2 regions of the Peribacillus sp. NPDC101480 genome follow, and region 2 is predicted to be linked to the other one. Evidence: riboswitches for the same ligand, from Rfam matches in the RefSeq annotation. Region 2 holds a riboswitch; the other holds the start of a gene.
What was found. A riboswitch is a leader RNA that binds a small molecule or an ion and turns the genes downstream of it on or off. The one in region 2 is predicted to bind glycine.

Region 1 (9,543 bases), on a different contig from region 2:
ATTTCAACGATGTAACCGAGACCCCTTGCCGGGAATTTCGGATCTTCCTTAATCGTCAACACGACGAAATCGCCTGCCGAGAGTGTGATTTTTTCAGTATCCTTAAAAGAATAGCGGTCAAGCATGACTAGACGGGACACTCCCTTATGCGCCATTTTCATATCAGCAGTTACAGGGTGAACCTGGGGAAATAAAGAAATATCCTTATTCAACCTTTCTAGATCAACCTTTAAAGCTTCTTTTATTACAACCGACATAATTCCCTCTCCTTTATATGTTTCAAGATCCGTTCTTGCTGCCGCAAAAATCCTTATGTAACCTTACATGTCCGTTTCGCTTAACAAGTACCCTAAATTTATCATAGCGAAACTCAAAAATCAACATATAGTGTCGCATTAAATATTTCAACTACTATATATTGTGTTTGTTTTGAATAACTTTTAATTTTGTCAAACGATAAATCAATTAATATAGTTAGCAAAAGGGAGGAAAATGTCGATTTACAATAATTTTTCATCAGATTTCAATTAATTTGGACCTTGCTTTTTCCCCATCCCTTTTAGGGCTTATCCCTGCAAGGGATGCGTTATTTGGTCAAACAAATCTGAAAAAACTTTTTTATTATCCACTCTAATTATGCTTCCTCTATCTCATGAAATTCCAATCATCGCTTTCATATTTGCTTTCTGCAATGGACTTCACTTCCAGCAATTGCTTTTCGGTGAGGACGTATGGCTCTAAATCGACCGAAAGTCCTTCGGCAAAACCTTTTTCAAAAGCTTCTTTCGCTTCAGGGATGGTAATCTTTCTCCCTGCAATATCATTTATGGCCACAGCTTTGTTTTTTAGGTTTTTTTGCATTCTCTCTTTAACCCTGTCATTTGAGAATTTAAATACGCTAAAAAGCTTATCATCATCAAGTTCAAGCAAAATGGATCCGTGCTGAAGGATGACGCCTTTTTGCCTGGTTTGAGCGCTGCCAGCGACCTTCCTGCCCTCAACGACCAGTTCATACCAGCTTGGAGCATCAAAGCAAACCGAAGACCTGGGCGATTTTAAAGCCGCTTTTTCCTGATCGGTTCGAGGCACGGCAAAATAAGCATCCAATCCCAGATTCCTGAATCCCATTAATATTCCTTCAGAAATGACACGATATGCTTCAGTAACGGTAGTCGGCATTCCCGGATAGGATTCTGGAACGATTACGCTATAAGTCAATTCATGCTCGTGCAGTACCGCTCGTCCTCCTGTTGGCCTGCGTACAAAACCAAGGCCCTGCCTTTTGACCTCTTCGATATCAATTTCCGCTTCCGCCTTTTGAAAATAACCAATCGACAATGTAGCTGGATCCCAGCCGTAAAAGCGTATGATTGGCGGAATTTCCCCTTTGCTTTGCCAGTTTAACAGAGCTTCGTCCAGTGCCATATTAAAAGCCGGTGAACAATACCCCGAATCTATAAAACCCCATTTATCTTTAGCCATCCTTACCCCTCGTTTCGATAGACTGTTTTTCAATACCCCACAAAAAACTCACATGTAGTAGTTTAACAGACTTTAACACTCTAAAAAAGAAAGTACCATCAAGTCCATGAAGAATTTGATGAAAATTCTTTTTGATTATTGGTTAAAGCAATTATATAATAAAGATTGTCTGTATTCGTTAAGGTAGAAGGGAGTTTTTATGTTTGGAAATATTATATACACTGCTCATCATCTTAGGAGTGGTTATTGCGTATTCACTTTTTAATTGGTACCGCCAGCGTAAAATCGTTAAAACACTAACACAGGACGAATTTATCGCTAACTACAGAAAAGTGCAGCTAATCGATGTGCGGGAACCGAATGATTTCGATAATGGCCATATCTTAGGCGCAAGAAACATCCCTATGACTCAAATGAAAACACGCTTGGTCGAAATTAGGCCGGACAAGCCTGTATATTTGTACGCTCAAAGCGAAATCATCAGCGGCAGAGCTGCAGCCATGCTATACAAAAAGGGCTACAGGGAGCTTTTTCACCTAAAGGGCGGTTTCAAAATGTGGACCGGGAAAATCAAAGCAAAGAAATAAGACCCCATCTCCGCATGGGCTCTTTTTAATTCAATAGCTCAAGGAAAAGAAAGTTAATTGCTGGACTTTAATGAAATCTTACATAAACATGAAAAATCCCCGCCGGCAGGCAGGGATTTTTTTCGTATAAGCTATCAATCTAGGCTTGATAACGCAGAACAGGTTTTCTTGCAGCAAGAGTTTCATCAAGCCGCTTTATAACGGTTGTATGCGGAGCTTCCTGAACGATTTCCGGGGTTTCTTCCGCTTCCTTGGCAATCTGGATCATCGCATCGATGAACGCATCCAGCGTTTCTTTTGACTCGGTTTCAGTCGGTTCTATCATCATTCCTTCCTCCACGTTCAACGGGAAGTAAATGGTTGGAGGATGATACCCGAAATCCAGTAATCTTTTGGCTATATCGAGAGTCCTAACCCCCAATTTCTTTTGCCGGCGTCCGCTTAATACGAATTCGTGCTTACAATGACGATTATATGGTAAGTCAAAATAAGGTTCCAACTTGCGCATCATATAATTGGCATTGATGACCGCATTTTCGGTGACGGCTTTAAGGCCATCAGGCCCCATTGAACGAATGTACGTATATGCCCTCACGTTAATCCCGAAATTACCATAATAAGGTTTTACCCTGCCAATGGATTGCGGACGATCATAATCAAGAGCGAATTGCTCACCTTGTTTAATTATAAGAGGTTTAGGCAGGTAAGGAATCAAGTCCGACTTCACACCTACAGGACCAGAACCCGGACCTCCGCCGCCATGCGGACCCGTGAATGTTTTATGGAGATTTAAGTGAACCACATCAAAGCCCATGTCACCCGGGCGTGCTTTTGAAAGGACTGCATTCAGATTGGCTCCGTCATAATAAAGCTTCCCACCTGCATCATGGACAAGTTGTGCCATTTCCAAGATGTTTTCTTCAAATAATCCCAATGTATTGGGGTTCGTCAGCATCAAGGCCGCCGTATCAGGTCCAACAACACGCTTTAAATCTTCAAGGTCGACTAATCCATTTTCATCGGATTTCACTGTAATCGTTTCAAGTCCGGCAACAGTGGCAGAGGCAGGATTCGTACCGTGTGCAGAATCAGGTACAATCACTTTCGTCCGTTCTGTATCGCCATTCGCTTCGTGAAAAGCGCGAATCATCATCAACCCTGTCCACTCACCATGTGCACCTGCTGCAGGCTGTAATGTCACTTGGTCCATCCCGGTGATTTCAGTTAAGTGTTCCTGCAAATCAAATAAGAGTCCCAATGCTCCCTGAACGGTAGCCGGATCTTGATATGGATGGATATGGGCAAAGCCGTTGAAACGTGCCACGTTTTCATTTATTTTCGGATTATATTTCATCGTGCATGAACCCAGCGGATAAAAACCCGAATCCACCCCATGATTCCGTTTGGAGAGTGCTGTATAGTGACGCATGATATCCAGTTCGGACACCTCAGGCAGTTCTGCCTCTTCTTCACGGATGTAGTCGGCAGGAAGAATTTCTTCGAGCGGAATAGTTGCAACATCCATTTCTGGCAGACTGTACCCGATTCGACCGGAAGTACTGATTTCAAAAATGAGTGATTGATCTTGATTATTCATGTTGATCCCCCAATTCCTGCGCAAGTGCATCAATTTCTTCTTTTGTTCTAAGTTCAGTTACCGCAACCAGCATATGGTCTTTCAGCTCAGGATAAACCGTCCCTAAATCAAAGCCGCCGATCATCCCTTTTTCAAAAAGGCTTTTATTGATTTCTGAAAACGAAGCAGGCAGTTTAATGATAAATTCATTGAACGAAGGACCGTCGAATATCAGTTCCACCCCTACTGCCATAATTGCTTTTTTCGCATAATGCGCTTTTTGAATATTTTGCACGGCCATTTCCTTGACACCCTTTTTCCCAAGGGCGGTCATTGCAACAGAAGCTGCCAACGCATTCAAAGCTTGATTGGAACAAATGTTGGATGTGGCTTTGTCACGGCGAATGTGCTGTTCACGAGCTTGTAGCGTTAGTACAAATCCCCTTTTACCATTTTCATCCACGGTTTGACCGACGAGTCGGCCCGGAACTTTCCGAACAAGTTTATTAGTAACCGCAAAATATCCACAATGAGGTCCACCGAATGCCGCTGGAATGCCGAATGGCTGGGCATCCCCCGTTACGATATCTGCACCGAGTGCACCAGGGGATGTCAAAGCTCCCAATGCAAGCGGATTACTGGAAACGATAAACATGGATTTGACGCCATGAATGATTTCTTCCATTTCCTTCAATGGCTCGATCCGGCCAAAAAAGTTCGGATATTGCACGATCACTCCTGCAATGTCCTCATTCGCCAATTCCTTTAAAGCAGCTAAGTCCGTCACACCGTCTTTATAAGGAATTTCGATCACTTCCACGCGTTGCCCTTTCGCATATGTCTTCACGACTTCTCTTGATTCAGGATGAACGGTTCCTGAAATGAGAATCTTCTTGCGCCGTGTCTGTCCTGAAGCAAGCATGGCTGCTTCAGCCAGCGCTGTCCCGCCGTCATACATGGAGGAGTTAGCCACATCCATGCCCGTCAATTCACATATCATCGTTTGATATTCAAAGATTGCTTGAAGCTCTCCCTGTGAAATTTCAGGCTGATAGGGTGTATAAGCCGTGTAAAATTCAGAACGGGATAGAACATGATCGACGATGACCGGTGCATAATGGTCATAGACACCCGCACCAAGGAAGGAAGCATAGTTTTTAAGATCCGCATTCTTGGCAGCAAGCCTTGATAATTCTTTCATTAATGCTGGTTCCGATTTAGCAGGCTTGATATCGTATTCTCCTTGAAAACGAACGCTCTCAGGGATATCATTGAAAAGTTCTTCAGCAGTGGATACCCCTATCGCTTTCAGCATTTCTTGTTTATCTTGCTCTGTCATGGGTAAATAACGATGTTTCATCTAATGACCATTCCCCTCTATTTACGTGGTTTTTTATAAAAAGGTGTTTGTATTATAACGGCTTTCAAACGTTTGGAACGGATCTCCACTTCGACTTCCGCATCCAGCACTGAAAATTCCTTATCGATAAGTACCAAACCCACGTTTTTCTTCAACGTTGGTGATTGGGTACCGGTCGTGACCTCGCCAATGACTTTATCACCGCTGTAGACCTTATACCCATGACGTGGAATGCCACGGTCTATCATTTCAATTCCCACAAGCTTGCGAGGAGCTCCTTTCTCCTTTTGCTCAGCAAGAACGGCTTTCCCGAAAAAATCAACTTCCTTATCGACTTTTACTGCAAAACCAATCCCGGCTTCTATCGGGGTGATGTCTGCTGAAAGCTCCTGCCCATACAACGGCAGTTTCGCTTCAAAACGCAGGGTATCACGAGCACCTAAACCAATCGGCTGAACTCCCTCTTCGTTTCCGGCATCCATAATCGCCTTCCAAAGGGCTGGACCATTTTCACTGTCACTATATATCTCAAAGCCATCCTCACCAGTGTATCCAGTACGGGATACCATCGTGGAGATACCGTTAATCATGACATTTTCCTTGAACTTGAAAAATCCAATTTCACTTAAAGCAGTATTTCCCGATAGTTTTTGTAAAATCTTCTCTGCAGATGGCCCTTGAAGTGCCAGCTGTGTATAGTCACTAGATACATTCTTGATTTGGACATCTTCCGATAAATGAGCTTGCAGCCAATTGAAATCTTTTTCTGTGTTCGCTGCATTGACCACGAGCAGATAGTCATCCTCAGACCTTTTATACACGATTAGATCATCAACCGTGCCTCCGTTTTCATAACACATGGCGGAATATTGGGCACCGCCCTGTTTCAGCTTTGATATATCATTAGTCAGCATCTTTTGTAAAAAGGAAAGGCTCCCAGGACCCTTAACATCGACTTCACCCATATGGGAAACATCGAATAACCCCGCTTTTGTACGTACGGCTTCATGTTCGTCCTTTATACCCGAAAATTGGACAGGAAGTTCCCAGCCGCCAAAATCAATCGTTTTACCTCCGTATTCACGATAAACCTCAAATAGTGGTGTTCTTTTTAAATCGGTCAAAAAATGACCCCCTTCAGATTTTTTTAAATTAATTGGCTTCATTATCAAAAGCTTCTTGTCATTACGCATCAGATATATCCTGATTCATGATGTGAAAAAAGCACAAAAAAGGACAGAGAAAGCCCGTTTGAGCTTTTTCTCTGTCCTGAAACCTGAAAGTTTACCTATGTAATAGGTTTTCCCCTTTGGTGGCCGTCCCAAAACGGGCGGCGCTCTCCAGAGTTGCGTCCAATAAGAGTTCTTTTGCCTGAGAGATTCACTGCTAAGTTTGCTCCTTCGGCGCTACATCCGTAGTCTCTCCCCTTATCTTCACCCGCATATAAATGGTCTACCAATGAAAGGAAGCGAATAAGCCACCAAACATCGGTAAAACCTCTGAGCATCGTGGAATGCATTCTCTGCCAATTCTCCTGAAACCTCAGAAACCGTTTGATTGGTCTCCTTCAGTAATCTTGGATAAATTAGAAGTCTATAGCCCATACTAAGAAAACGCGAACTGCAAAATCGATGTACAAAGATTCTTTGTAGCGTTGGGAAATTGGAATTTTCTAAATATACTTATATCCTACCCTAAGAAACTTATCTCTGCAATATCTTTTGAAGAGAAATATTTTTCTTACTTCACATATGAAATGTTCGGGTTTTGACCTTTTATTAAGGAAAATATGATTTAAGAGGGAGTTATTTCTATGAAAATCAATATATCCTTTAATTCTGAATGGAATGACGAGTTTCTGCAAAAGATGGAAAATGACGGTCCATGGGGAAACTGGGAGCTTTATAAGCTCGCGGTTCAAATGGAGGAAAATCTTATCATCCCTGATTTTGAAGGTTTACAGGCGCCCAAGCACCTTCCGCAGTTAACCCCGCTTCCCCATCAATTGGAAGCAGCCAAGCAAGTGGTGGAAAAGATGAATGGAAAAGCCATTTTAGCTGATGAGGTAGGGCTCGGAAAAACAATTGAAGCTGGATTGATCCTAAAAGAGTATATGATTAGGGGCCTTGTAAAAAAAGTTTTGATCCTTGTTCCGGCTTCCCTTGTCACACAATGGGCTTTTGAATTGAACACCAAGTTTCATATACCGGCAGTCGTTCAGAGAAAAAGCTATGTTTGGGACTCCTGTGATGTGGTCATTTCATCCATTGATACAGCGAAACGAGCTCCACATCGAGATATCATTTTCAAGCAGGAATACGACTTCATCATTATTGATGAAGCTCATAAACTTAAAAATAATAAGACGAAGAACTATGAATTCGTCCAAAATCTGAAAAAGAAATTTTGTTTACTCCTGACAGCCACTCCGATTCAAAATAAAGTCGAGGAAATTTTCCACCTCGTTTCGTTATTGAAACCAGGCCACTTGGGAAATGCCTCACTTTTTTCAGAAAAGTATAAAGGGAAAGGCCGGAACATTATTGAAGATGAACACCTAAAGGAACTTGTCAACACTGTCATGATTCGAAACCGGCGGGCCGATACTGGCATTGAATGGACAAAACGGCATGTGGAGACCATCACCATTGAATTTTCTCCAACGGAACAAGCATTGTACGATGCTGTTTCCAAATTCAAACCTATTTCGGATGGTTCTAAAGGAAGCGCCTTTTCGGCTCTCACTCTCCAAAGGGAAGCATGCAGCAGCAGAGAGGCGGTCTTTTATACATTAAAGAATATGAAAAATAAATATGATCAGCCTTCCCCTGACTTTTTGGCAAAGCTTGATGATTTATTTTCTAAAGTGAATGAAACGGTTCAGAACTCAAAGGCTGAAAAAGCTTTGGAACTGATCAAGAAAATTGATGATAAAGTCATTATCTTTACCGAATACCGGGCGACTCAGCTATATCTACAATGGTACCTACAGCAGAATGGAATTTCTTCAGTTCCTTTCCGAGGCGGTTTTAAGCGCGGAAAGAAAGACTGGATGCGAGAATTATTCCAAAAAAATATACAGGTATTGATTGCAACAGAAGCTGGCGGGGAAGGGATAAACCTTCAGTTTTGCCATCACTTGATTAATTTTGACCTGCCATGGAACCCGATGAGGCTCGAACAGAGAATCGGACGGATACACCGCCTTGGTCAGGAAGAAGATGTGATGATTTATAACTTTGCCACGAAAAATACAGTGGAAGAACATATTCTAAAGTTACTATATGAAAAAATAAATTTATTCGAGAAAGTAATCGGCGAATTGGATGATATTCTAACCAAACTGGATATTAACAACATTGAAGAATATTTGATTGATGTAGTCGGTGAATCCAAAACAGAGGGCGAAATGAAAATCAAGATGGATAATTTTTCGTCGTTAATCCAATTCGCCCAATCAATGAAGGAAGGTGAGGTTCATGCAGCAACGGGAAATTCATGATTTTTTAATAACTTACTTTAAAGCCAATGATTGTGAAATACTGGATAATGCACCAACCCACCTTACAGTCCAATTGACGATTGATATGGATAAAGAATTAATGAACAGACCCTTTTATTGGCATTATCTAGAAAAAACAGGCGGCGTTCCAAACCCAGCACAGATGACTTTCATTACCGATCCAGAACTAGCTCCATCCGATTTAAAGGGAGAAATGATTCATTTTGGCTCCCCTCGCCTTCACCAGATTATTCAATCTACCAAAAAGCTGGCAGGATATACTAGACTTTTTGAGGATACCCCTCCATCAAAAGGGGGAAATAATCCTTTGTTTCCTTGGCTGACCCTGAATGTGAAAATATCCTATCAATGCGATCGTAAAAAGGATACCTTCATGTCGATCGGTTTGAATTTAATCTCAGGTGAGATCATGGAAAGGTTTCACCATCGGGTTTTACCGATAAAGGTCACCCCCAAAATACCGGATTACTCCTTTACGCTTTCACCGCTCATCATGCCCAAGAGCGGATTGGCAAGACTGGATACATACATCAGGACCAGTTTCGAGGATGATGACCATTCCTGGGCAGAGGAAGCAATGCTTCGCTGGCAGAATGACTTGAATTTATTGGAGCATTTTTACAAGGATATGGAGGAAAAAAGTGAGAGCTATTTTACTGAAAAAGATGCCTTAAAAGCTCAATATGAACCTAACATCCGAATATCCATCATCAACGGAGGGTTATTTTACCTTTCTGATAGGGCATTGGGATAAGTAAGAACAATAAAAAAACAGATGCCCTAAATTCAGGACATCTGTTTTATTTTTTGATATTTTTCCTTACGAACATCGACAAAGCAAAAGGGACAATGCCAAACCAATGGGACATACCATGATTTTTATCCTCTTTTCTGTGACGGCGCTTTTCTTTTCGTTCTTTTTTCGTCAGATTAAAATACTCGACAAGCTGCTGAGTCAGATATTTAATATAAGCGTTTGTAGACATATAAAATAATCACCCTATGCAAAGTATGT
Region 2 (9,543 bases):
CTCCTAACCCGGAAAGGTGTATGATTTTCCCGGGCCCACTTCAATGAATTCAATACATCATTGGAATTCTGACAAAACACAATGACCTTTGGAAATTTAGAAAAACTTAAGTTATTATTTATCCTGGCCTGCTCATACTCAGCATCATTAGGTGTAACGACCCGCCCGGTAAGCTTTGTTCTTTCCAAAATATACCCCCTCCCTCGGGTAAAGATGATGTTACATCCTATGAAAAAGTCTGTCAGGAAGACACATTCCATAAGCGTCCCACTGCTGGCATCCCTTGTTACGGGGACTAATTAGCTTTACTCGTGAGATTCGCTGATTTACTCGTGAGTTTCGCCATTTTACTCGTGAATTCCACCACTTTACTCGTAAGTTTTGCCGTTTTACTCGTGAATTTCGCCATTTTACTCCTGAATTCCAACAATCACCAAAGACAAAAAAGCCCTTCTCGAATTAAGAGAAGGGCTTTCCGATAGAGTTTCTTATCCAGAAATTTCATCATCGGATTTAACATCCAATGGTGTTCGTTTATCCATTTTCAGCATGTAATAACTTGCTACGACCAAGGCTAGGAAAACGATCCCGACAACCAAGGAAATCCGGGTACTAGGATTGATCCACATACCGACCAACACCATCAGTAAGAAGGCAATTGTCGCATAGTTACTGTAAGGGGCCAAAGGCATCTTGAACGGATGTTTCTCCATTTCAGCGGCATTTACCTTTCTGAATTTAAGCTCACTGATAAGTAAGACAAACCATGGAATCATCCCGGGTAATACACTCGCACTGTACACATAAAGGAATAATTGCGGCGGTGCAAGGTAATTCAGGATAACCCCGATGCCCAATCCTAATAGTACAGCGATCGTACAATATGCCGGCACTCCATTTTTAGATACTTTAGCAAAGACTTTTGGAGCTTGGCCATTCAATGCAAGTGTGTAAAGCATACGCCCTGCACTGAAAATCCCACTGTTGCATCCAGACATTGCCGCTGTGATTACGACAAAGTTGATGATTCCTGCTGCTGCTGTGATACCTATTTTAGCAAAGGTTGAAACGAATGGGCTTCCTAAGTCATCCAGTTGATCCCAAGGGAAGACTGTCACGATGACAAATATGGCACCAATATAGAAAATTAATATACGCCATATGATTGATTGGATAGCTTTTGTTACGGTCTTCCTTGGATCTTTCGCTTCTCCGGCTGTGATGCCGATAAGCTCAACGCCTTGATAGGATGCCACGACAAGGGAAAGCGCAAAGAAGAATCCTGTCCAGCCTCCCGTAAAGAAGCCGCCATTTTCCCATAGATTCGATAATCCAATCGCATCCCCGCCATTCCCTATTCCAAAGAAGATAAGGCCTAGGCCGGCAACGATCATCAATATGATCGTTATGATTTTTATAAGTGCAAACCAGAATTCAAATTCCCCGAAGGATTTAACTGAAATGAGGTTGGCCGCCCCCAAGATGATCATGGCGACCACACCTGGTATCCAAGCCGGTAAATCCGGGAACCAATATTGCATATACAACCCAACCGCGATGATTTCGGACATTCCGACGATTACCCATTGAAACCAATTGCTCCAAGCAGTCATATAACCTGCCAAAGGATGTATATAGCTGCTCGCAAAGGTTGCAAAAGAACCTGTAGTCGGTTCTAAATAGAGCATCTCACCCATGGAACGCATGATGAAAAATATAAAAATACCTGCGATGGCATAAGCAAGCATTACAGAGGGCCCGGTCCATTTGATCGTGCTCGCCGATCCCATGAATAACCCGACACCGATGGTTCCGCCCAAAGCTATCATTTGAATGTGACGTGCTTCCAGCCCTCTCTTTAATTCCTTGTTCGACATGTTTAACTCCCCCAGATGCAATATCGGTAATGCTTTTCCATCCTTAACACGAACGACTCTCTATTAATTATTGCGGTTAGAAATGCTTTATCGAAAAAAATATCAATAACACTTCAATTATGTTTTCTTATCTTATAATAGTAAATATTCTGTAAAAATACAATTGTATTTTTGAAATAAACAGTTACCAAATATATCTTGGCAATTTCCCTTATCTAAAAATATCATTTCAAAAAAATGATGTTCAATATTTCATAATAGTGATCATCCAAAAAACAAATTTTTCAAGTACCTTAATAAAAATTAAGACCACTATAAAACTACAGCTATTGCCGTTTTCACTTCAAAAAAAACTTGTTGACCTTCCGAAAAATAGATGATAGAATTCCAATATTATTTTATAAGCATAATGAATGATTCAGCAGTGGTAGATTATCACTGACAACATTTATTCACAACCGCATACAAGCAAGCGATGAATGCTATGGATGACACTATAGCAGGAGCAGCTTCTGGAGAGACTGTACAAGTTGCAGCGCCGAAGGATTCACAATCTCAGGCAAAAGGACAGAAGAGTAACGAATGATAAAATTGTTATTCTGAACCCTTTAAGAGATTGGTATTATCCAATCTCTTTTTTTATTGTCCATTTTGTGGTTGGACTAAAAACAACAGCTTTAAAACCAATGGGAAAGGCAAGCTGGACGAAAAAATCAGTCCCTCTCTCCAAGACCATTCAGATAAATTCATTCACTACCAAGACTATAAAAAGACGGGGGAGTAAGAATTGGCAAAACAAGAATTAAAAAGAGATTTAAAAAATAGACATGTACAACTGATCGCAATAGGAGGAACCATTGGCACCGGATTATTTTTAGGTTCCGGAAAAGCCATACAATTAGCAGGACCTTCCATTTTATTTTCCTATCTGATAATAGGGATTGCCTTGTTTTTTGTGATGAGGGCACTAGGGGAATTGCTCTTATCCAATGCAGGGTATACATCATTCACTGAATTTGCAACCGAATATGTCGGTCCATGGGCCGGCTTCGTGACAGGGTGGACATATTGGTTCTGTTGGATCATGACCGCAATGGCCGATATCATAGCTGTCGGCGTCTATATGCAATATTGGTTCGATATCCCTCAATGGATTCCGGCTCTAATATGCCTAGTCATTCTGTTAGGATTGAACCTTTTGACCGTTAAGTTATTTGGTGAATTGGAATTCTGGTTTGCCATCATTAAAGTAATCACGATCATCGCCTTGATCGTCGTGGGGATCATCCTTTTGATCATCGGCTTCAATACCAATAGCGGAACGGTTTCCCTAACGAACCTATGGAATCATGGGGGCATGTTCCCTAATGGCATTTCTGGATTCCTATTATCTTTACAGCTGGTCGTCTTCTCATTTGTCGGTGTCGAATTGGTCGGGGTTTCCGCAGCAGAAACGGCAAACCCGAGAAAGAACATTCCATCTGCCATCAATAAAATCCCTGTCCGGATTTTACTTTTCTATGTTGGTGCACTATTCGTCATTCTCTGCGTCAACCCATGGACACAACTGGATGCCACGAGCAGCCCATTTGTAGAGGTCTTTGCGTTAATCGGCATTCCTGTCGCTGCAGGGATCATCAACTTCGTCGTTTTGACATCCGCTGCTTCTGCATGCAACAGCGGTTTATTTTCAACGAGCCGAATACTTTATACGTTAAGCAGGAATGGCGAAGCCCCTGCTAAACTGGAAAAATTAAATAAACAGGCTGTTCCGAGCAATGCCTTATTAACATCCACAATCGTTGTATCAATAGGGGCTTTATTAAGCAAACTGATACCTGAACAGGCATTTACCGTCGTGACGACCATCAGTGCCATCTGTTTCATATGGGTATGGAGCATTATCTTGATTTCCCATATCAAATATTCGAAAACAAGGCCTGACCTAAGAGCGAAATCGACTTTCAAGGCTCCTTTTACACCCTTTGTCAATTACGCCATATTAGGATTATTCCTGTTCATCCTTATTGTTATGCTATTCGCTGAAGCTACACGACTATCACTGCTCTTGACCCCAATCTGGTTCATACTTTTGGTAATACTATATAATTCTCGGAAAAAATATAGCTAAAGGAAATAAAGCCTTGAACTCACTATGAATTCAAGGCTTTATCTGTTTTATGAACATATCATTGTTCGGCTGTCTGCGCACAGTTGCTCAAATATATCAGGCAACTGCATTAAATTTTATATCAAAATAGTGTAAGCTAATATATATTATCGGAACTTTTCCGTCATGTATGAATTTTTCATCCCGGTTTGGTTCACCCATCCATCAGTGGCATTGAAGAATAAACCCCATTGGTGGGCGTTTCACTTTATTAAAACGGAGGGGTTTGTTTATGAAGATTATATATATTCTTACTCTAGTTCCTTTTATAGGCATACTAGGATTTCTGCCTTTTGTTAATAAAATAGAACCATATGTATTAGGGATGCCTTTCAATATGTTCTGGATGGCTATGTGGGTGGTCCTTACCTCTGCCATACTGGGCATCATGTATAAGCTGGATCCCAGGAATCGGGAAGGTGACCAGGAATGAATATTGCTCTCTTAATCATTTTAGCATTTTTACTTCTATCGATATTTTTAGGCATACGCTCTTCAAAAGGAAAAGATATGGACTTGGAACAATGGACGGTTGGCGGACGCGGTTTTGGTGCGATATTCGTCTTTCTGCTGATGGCTGGGGAAATCTATACGACCTTCTCCTTTCTTGGCGGCAGCGGCTGGGCTTATGGCAAGGGCGCACCCGCTCTATACGTTCTAATTTACATTACTTTATCTTACGTATTATCCTATTGGCTCCTACCGGAAATATGGAGATATGCCAAGGAAAATAAACTGATGTCTCAATCCGATTTCTTTGTAAGCAAATATAAGAGTCCCGGTTTAGGAATTTTGGCTGCGCTTGTCGGTGTGGTGTCGATGATTCCAGTGATCGTCGTGCAGCTGAAAGGATTGGGGATCATTGTCTCAGAAGCATCTTATGGTGCCATCTCTATGTCTGAGGCAGTTTGGATGGGGGCGATCAGCCTTACCATTTATGTGATGATCTCCGGTATACACGGTTCAGTTTGGACAGCGGTCATTAAAGATATAATGATGGTCGCCATAATAGGATTTTTGGGGATTTATCTGCCGATTCATTACTTTGGCGGATTTCAGCCGATGTTTGAAGCGATTGATGCGGCCAAGCCTGGTTTTCTTAAGTTCCCAGATCAGGGACTTAGCGTATCATGGTTCATCTCCACGGTAATATTACTCGTATTCGGTTTCTATATGTGGCCACAAGTTTTCAGCGCTGTTTATTCAGCACGCAGCGGCAAGGTATTTCGAAAAAATGCAATCATCAGCCCTTTATATACACTCATGCTGTTATTCGTCTTTTTTGTTGGGTTTACAGCAATATTGAAAGTGCCCGGACTCGTTGGGGCAGATGCAGACCTGTCATTGCTGCGCCTTTCGATCGAGACCTTTGATCCATGGTTTATAGGCATAATCGGCGGAGCTGGATTATTGACTGCATTGGTGCCGGGATCCATGCTTTTGATGAGCGTCGCTACACTGCTCGCGAAAAACGTCTATAAGGAATTTGCACCTGCAGTATCCGATCGCCATGTTGTACGATTGGCAAAGTTCCTTGTTCCAGTCATCGCCCTTATAGCCGTCTACTTCACCTTAAACGGCGGCGAAACGATGTCAGCATTAATTCTTATGGGATACAGTCTAATCACACAGCTTTTCCCGTCCCTGCTCTTTAGTCTGAAAAGGAATAATCCGATCAATAAATTTGGCGCAATCTCCGGCATCATTTCAGGATTGGCCATCGTAATTTGCATTACACTCAGTCATTCGACAATAGGGACCTTGTTTCCATCCTTGCCGCAAGCAGCGAAAGATTTGAATGTGGGAATCATCGCATTGGCAGTCAATTTCATTGTGATGATCGCAGTAAGTCTGGCTTTCAGAAAGCAAGCGATTCAGTTGGAACCTAAATCCGTTAACGAAATATGAAGAAACTTTGAAACCGGTTATTTTGGATAAATAAACATCGGAAGGCTCAGTCAAAAGACTGAGCCTTCCTTATTATCGGCATCCAAGCAAAGTGTCCTTTTTCTCAATATTGTTTATAGGAAACCTCATTTTAGACTATTAATCTTTTCTGTTTATAAACAAATCCCCTATTTTAACTAATAAATACAACGAAAAAATAATCATCAAGGTTCTGGATACTACCAGACCATCAATAGCTAAATCATATCCACCTCTTAATAAAACTTCCGGATTCAAACAAAAAGTAATCGATATTACGAAAGCTATTAAAATCAGGAAAACACCGAACTGAGATCTATTTGACATTAACATTCCGCCTTATATTATATATTTTCCAAATAATAGCATTATTTTTTAGAAATAATCTACATTCATTATCACTAGGGATATCTCAGTTGCAATAAAAATCCAAAATAAATAGCCACCCTGATAGAATGACTATATATCTTAAAATATGAAGCTTTCTCAGTAAAATTCATCGAATTGCTTCCGAGCCAACAAAAAATACTCTCTTCAGAAGGTTCATGCTTTTACTCGTGAGTTTCATGCGCGTCAAGACTCATTTCCCTTTAACAACATACCTTTAGTAATCCACTAAAGCCTTCCTGCCATCATTCAATGCTTTGACCATTTCCTTGTATTCCTGCAAATCATGTTCCTGTTTTTGTTTTCTATTTACAATCATTCTCGTAACCTCTTTTGGGGAGGGCCCGCCTTGAATGCTTCTGATTTCCACAAAATATTCGGGAGAGATTATTTTTTTCCATTCATCTTCTGCTATGTTCACTGAAACGAATTCATTGATGATCTTGTTGATTTCTTTTGTGTCCCAATCATATAGCTCTTTCCCTTCACTAATTGACCGTTTTGCAATATGACTGGCTATGGAGTGGGCTTTTCTAAAGGATATGTCGTAATCTCTTGATAGGGTATCCGCTAATTCAGTAACCGTTATACTGGATTTTGCGGCCATTTTCTTTGTGTGTTCTTCATTTACTTTCAAGGTTGACATGACGGCATACATTAGTTTCATGACACGTCCTGCATTCGAAAAAGCCCGATATAAATGCGGCTGTAAATCATCTTCCGTATCGACGATATCACCAAATGGTGTATTGTGGATCATATTCATTGCAGCATGTGCATCACCATACGCACTGCTTGCAATCGAACGGGAATGTTCAATGGAGACTGGATTTCTTTTTTGCGGCATGATGCTGCTCACTTGAACATAAGGGTCCGCCACATGAAAGGTTCCAAACTCCCTTGTCACATGCTGCAGGAAGTCTTGAATCCATCTTCCTGTATTGACCATGCACGTCATGATGGCAGTTGCGGTTTCCAATAAATAATCCGCCCCGCCAATCGAGTCATAGGAATTCTCAATCACCGAATCAAATCCAAGCAGTTCAGCCGTACGGTTCCGGCTGATCGGAAAACCGGTGGTCGTTAACGCGGCCGCGCCCAAAGGGGATTGGTTAACCGTTTCATAGGCTGCCCATAACCGGCCAATATCCCTTTGAAGCACATCATATATTGCCAAAAAGTAATGTCCTATCGTAGTCGGCTGAGCCGGTTGGGTATGCGTGTAACCAGTTATATAGGTTTCTGTATGTTTTTCAGCCTGCACCAAGAATGCTTCACTCAATTGGTTTGCATAGCCAATCAATTGGAGTAGATGACCTCTTAAAACAAGCCGGTACATGGCGACTCCCATATCATTACGACTGCGGCCGATATGAATCTTCCCTGCAAGTTCATGACCGATTTCCTCACCGATCTTTGCCTCCATCATGAAAAATAAGTCTTCGAACTGGGGCTGATAGGTCAACTGCGCTAGATCTGTTTGAGCCACTTTCCGAATCCCATCAAGCATGGTCTTCGCCTCTTCTTCTTTAATGATCTTTTGTTCCGAAAGCATGATGACATGTGCCCGATGAATATCGAACATTGCATGAAATAAGTAATCTCTTTGATCATTAAAAACAGGCATCAGAAGCTCTCTAGCATATGTTTTTCCGGGAAAGGCACTACCTTCATTTTTGATAAATTCTTCAAGCCTGCTCATCTTTTAACCTCCGATTTATAAAGCTCTTTCCGCTTTGATTCCAAAAAACTTGTTCGAAATAAAGAGAACGATTACAATCAGCGTGATTTGAATCATCCCATAGGCAGCTGCCTGCCCCATATTGAACATCCGAAGCTGATTCATGATTTCAATGGATATGGGCCTGTTAGAAATTGTGTACAACAGGACCGACGTCGGGAATTCCCCCACAGATTCGATAAATGCCAATAATGTCCCTGATAAAACACCAGGCATAATAATAGGAAATATGACTTTTCTGAAGGTATAAAACCACTTTGCCCCCAAGTTTCTGGCTGCTTCTTCAATCGAGTCATCCAGCTGCTCCAGAACGGCGTTAGTCGAACGGACAACGAGCGGAATATGCCTGATGAAATAGGCAAGCGGCAAAATCCAAAATGTTCCTACCAAAATTTGACCAAAGGAAAAAACGCTAGGTTCATTGAATGCGAATATCAAGTTCATCCCTATGACCGTTGCAGGCAACGCCCAAGGAATCATGACTAGAATATCGACAAAGCTTTTCCCGACGAATTTCCGTTTGACAAGTACATAGGACGCTATGACCCCAAACACCAGATTTGCCAACGTAGCAATAACCGCCATCAGTAAACTATTTCGTAACGGTTTGAAGATATTAGGGTCTTCAAACAAAAGCCGGTAATTTTCCATATTAAATACTGTTGGATATGTTTGAAATGTCCAGGTTCCATCCGGCACAAGTGAAAGCAATAGAATCGTAAAGTGCGGTAATAGCAGAATGATTACGCCGATGATACCCGTTAAGACCATCACCCATTTCACAAACGGGTTTCTCACTTCACTCCTGTGTGCGCCAATTCCTTTCGAAGCCATGCGATAATCCTTCCTATTTTGATACCAACGCATGAATAATAGAAATGAAATCGAAACGATGGATAGAATGACGGATTGAGTAGCGGCAATTTCCATATCACCATTGATTTTTGAAAAATAAATTTGCAGGCTCAACACCCTATATCCGCCAGCTAATAAAAACGGGGCACTGAAAGAAGCCATCGATATCATGAAAACAAGTAGAGAAGCGGCTACGATGGCAGGTGTCAATAATGGAAATGTCACCTTCCAAAAAACCTTGATTTTATTTGCGCCTAAGTTATAAGCCGCTTCTTCAAGGGAAGGATCTATTTTGTTGATTGCAGCGGATACGGTCATATAAAAATAAACATACATCGTATAGGCATGTACGATAAGGATTCCCGATACCCCGCCAATCTTGAATGGAACCTTCTCGAGACCAAACAGGTCCTTGATGGCATTTGGAATCAATCCCGATTCTCCATATAAAAACATAAAGGCCATGACCCCTACCAATGATGGAAGGACAATAGGCAAAATCGCTGCTGAAGAAAAGAAGCTTCTGCCGGGAAAATCGTAACGGTTAAAAATGAATGCGAGCGGAATGCCAATCAAGGCACTGACCA

Region 1: another riboswitch for glycine. It lies ahead of gcvT (glycine cleavage system aminomethyltransferase GcvT); the one in region 2 lies ahead of ACQKMF_RS20400 (amino acid permease).

What each region holds. Positions count from the first base shown of each region.
Region 1 covers NZ_JBNNSB010000001.1:1,012,073-1,021,615, reverse strand. Annotated here, with positions in the region: gene ACQKMF_RS05100 (vitamin B12-dependent ribonucleotide reductase) at 1-257, opposite strand, end outside; gene ACQKMF_RS05095 (lipoate--protein ligase family protein) at 646-1,482, opposite strand; gene ACQKMF_RS05090 (rhodanese-like domain-containing protein) at 1,686-2,069, shown strand; gene gcvPB (aminomethyl-transferring glycine dehydrogenase subunit GcvPB) at 2,209-3,666, opposite strand; gene gcvPA (aminomethyl-transferring glycine dehydrogenase subunit GcvPA) at 3,659-5,005, opposite strand; gene gcvT (glycine cleavage system aminomethyltransferase GcvT) at 5,023-6,129, opposite strand; glycine riboswitch at 6,268-6,351, opposite strand; glycine riboswitch at 6,355-6,442, opposite strand; gene ACQKMF_RS05070 (DEAD/DEAH box helicase) at 6,819-8,507, shown strand; gene ACQKMF_RS05065 (YqhG family protein) at 8,485-9,282, shown strand; gene ACQKMF_RS05060 (YqzE family protein) at 9,329-9,514, opposite strand.
Region 2 covers NZ_JBNNSB010000006.1:239,638-249,180, reverse strand. Annotated here, with positions in the region: gene ACQKMF_RS20410 (FAD-binding oxidoreductase) at 1-188, opposite strand, end outside; gene ACQKMF_RS20405 (amino acid permease) at 489-1,877, opposite strand; glycine riboswitch at 2,380-2,458, shown strand; gene ACQKMF_RS20400 (amino acid permease) at 2,665-4,008, shown strand; gene ACQKMF_RS20395 (DUF3311 domain-containing protein) at 4,280-4,480, shown strand; gene ACQKMF_RS20390 (sodium:solute symporter family protein) at 4,477-5,955, shown strand; gene ACQKMF_RS20385 (hypothetical protein) at 6,094-6,300, opposite strand; gene argH (argininosuccinate lyase) at 6,578-8,062, opposite strand; gene ACQKMF_RS20375 (ABC transporter permease) at 8,078-9,543, opposite strand, start outside.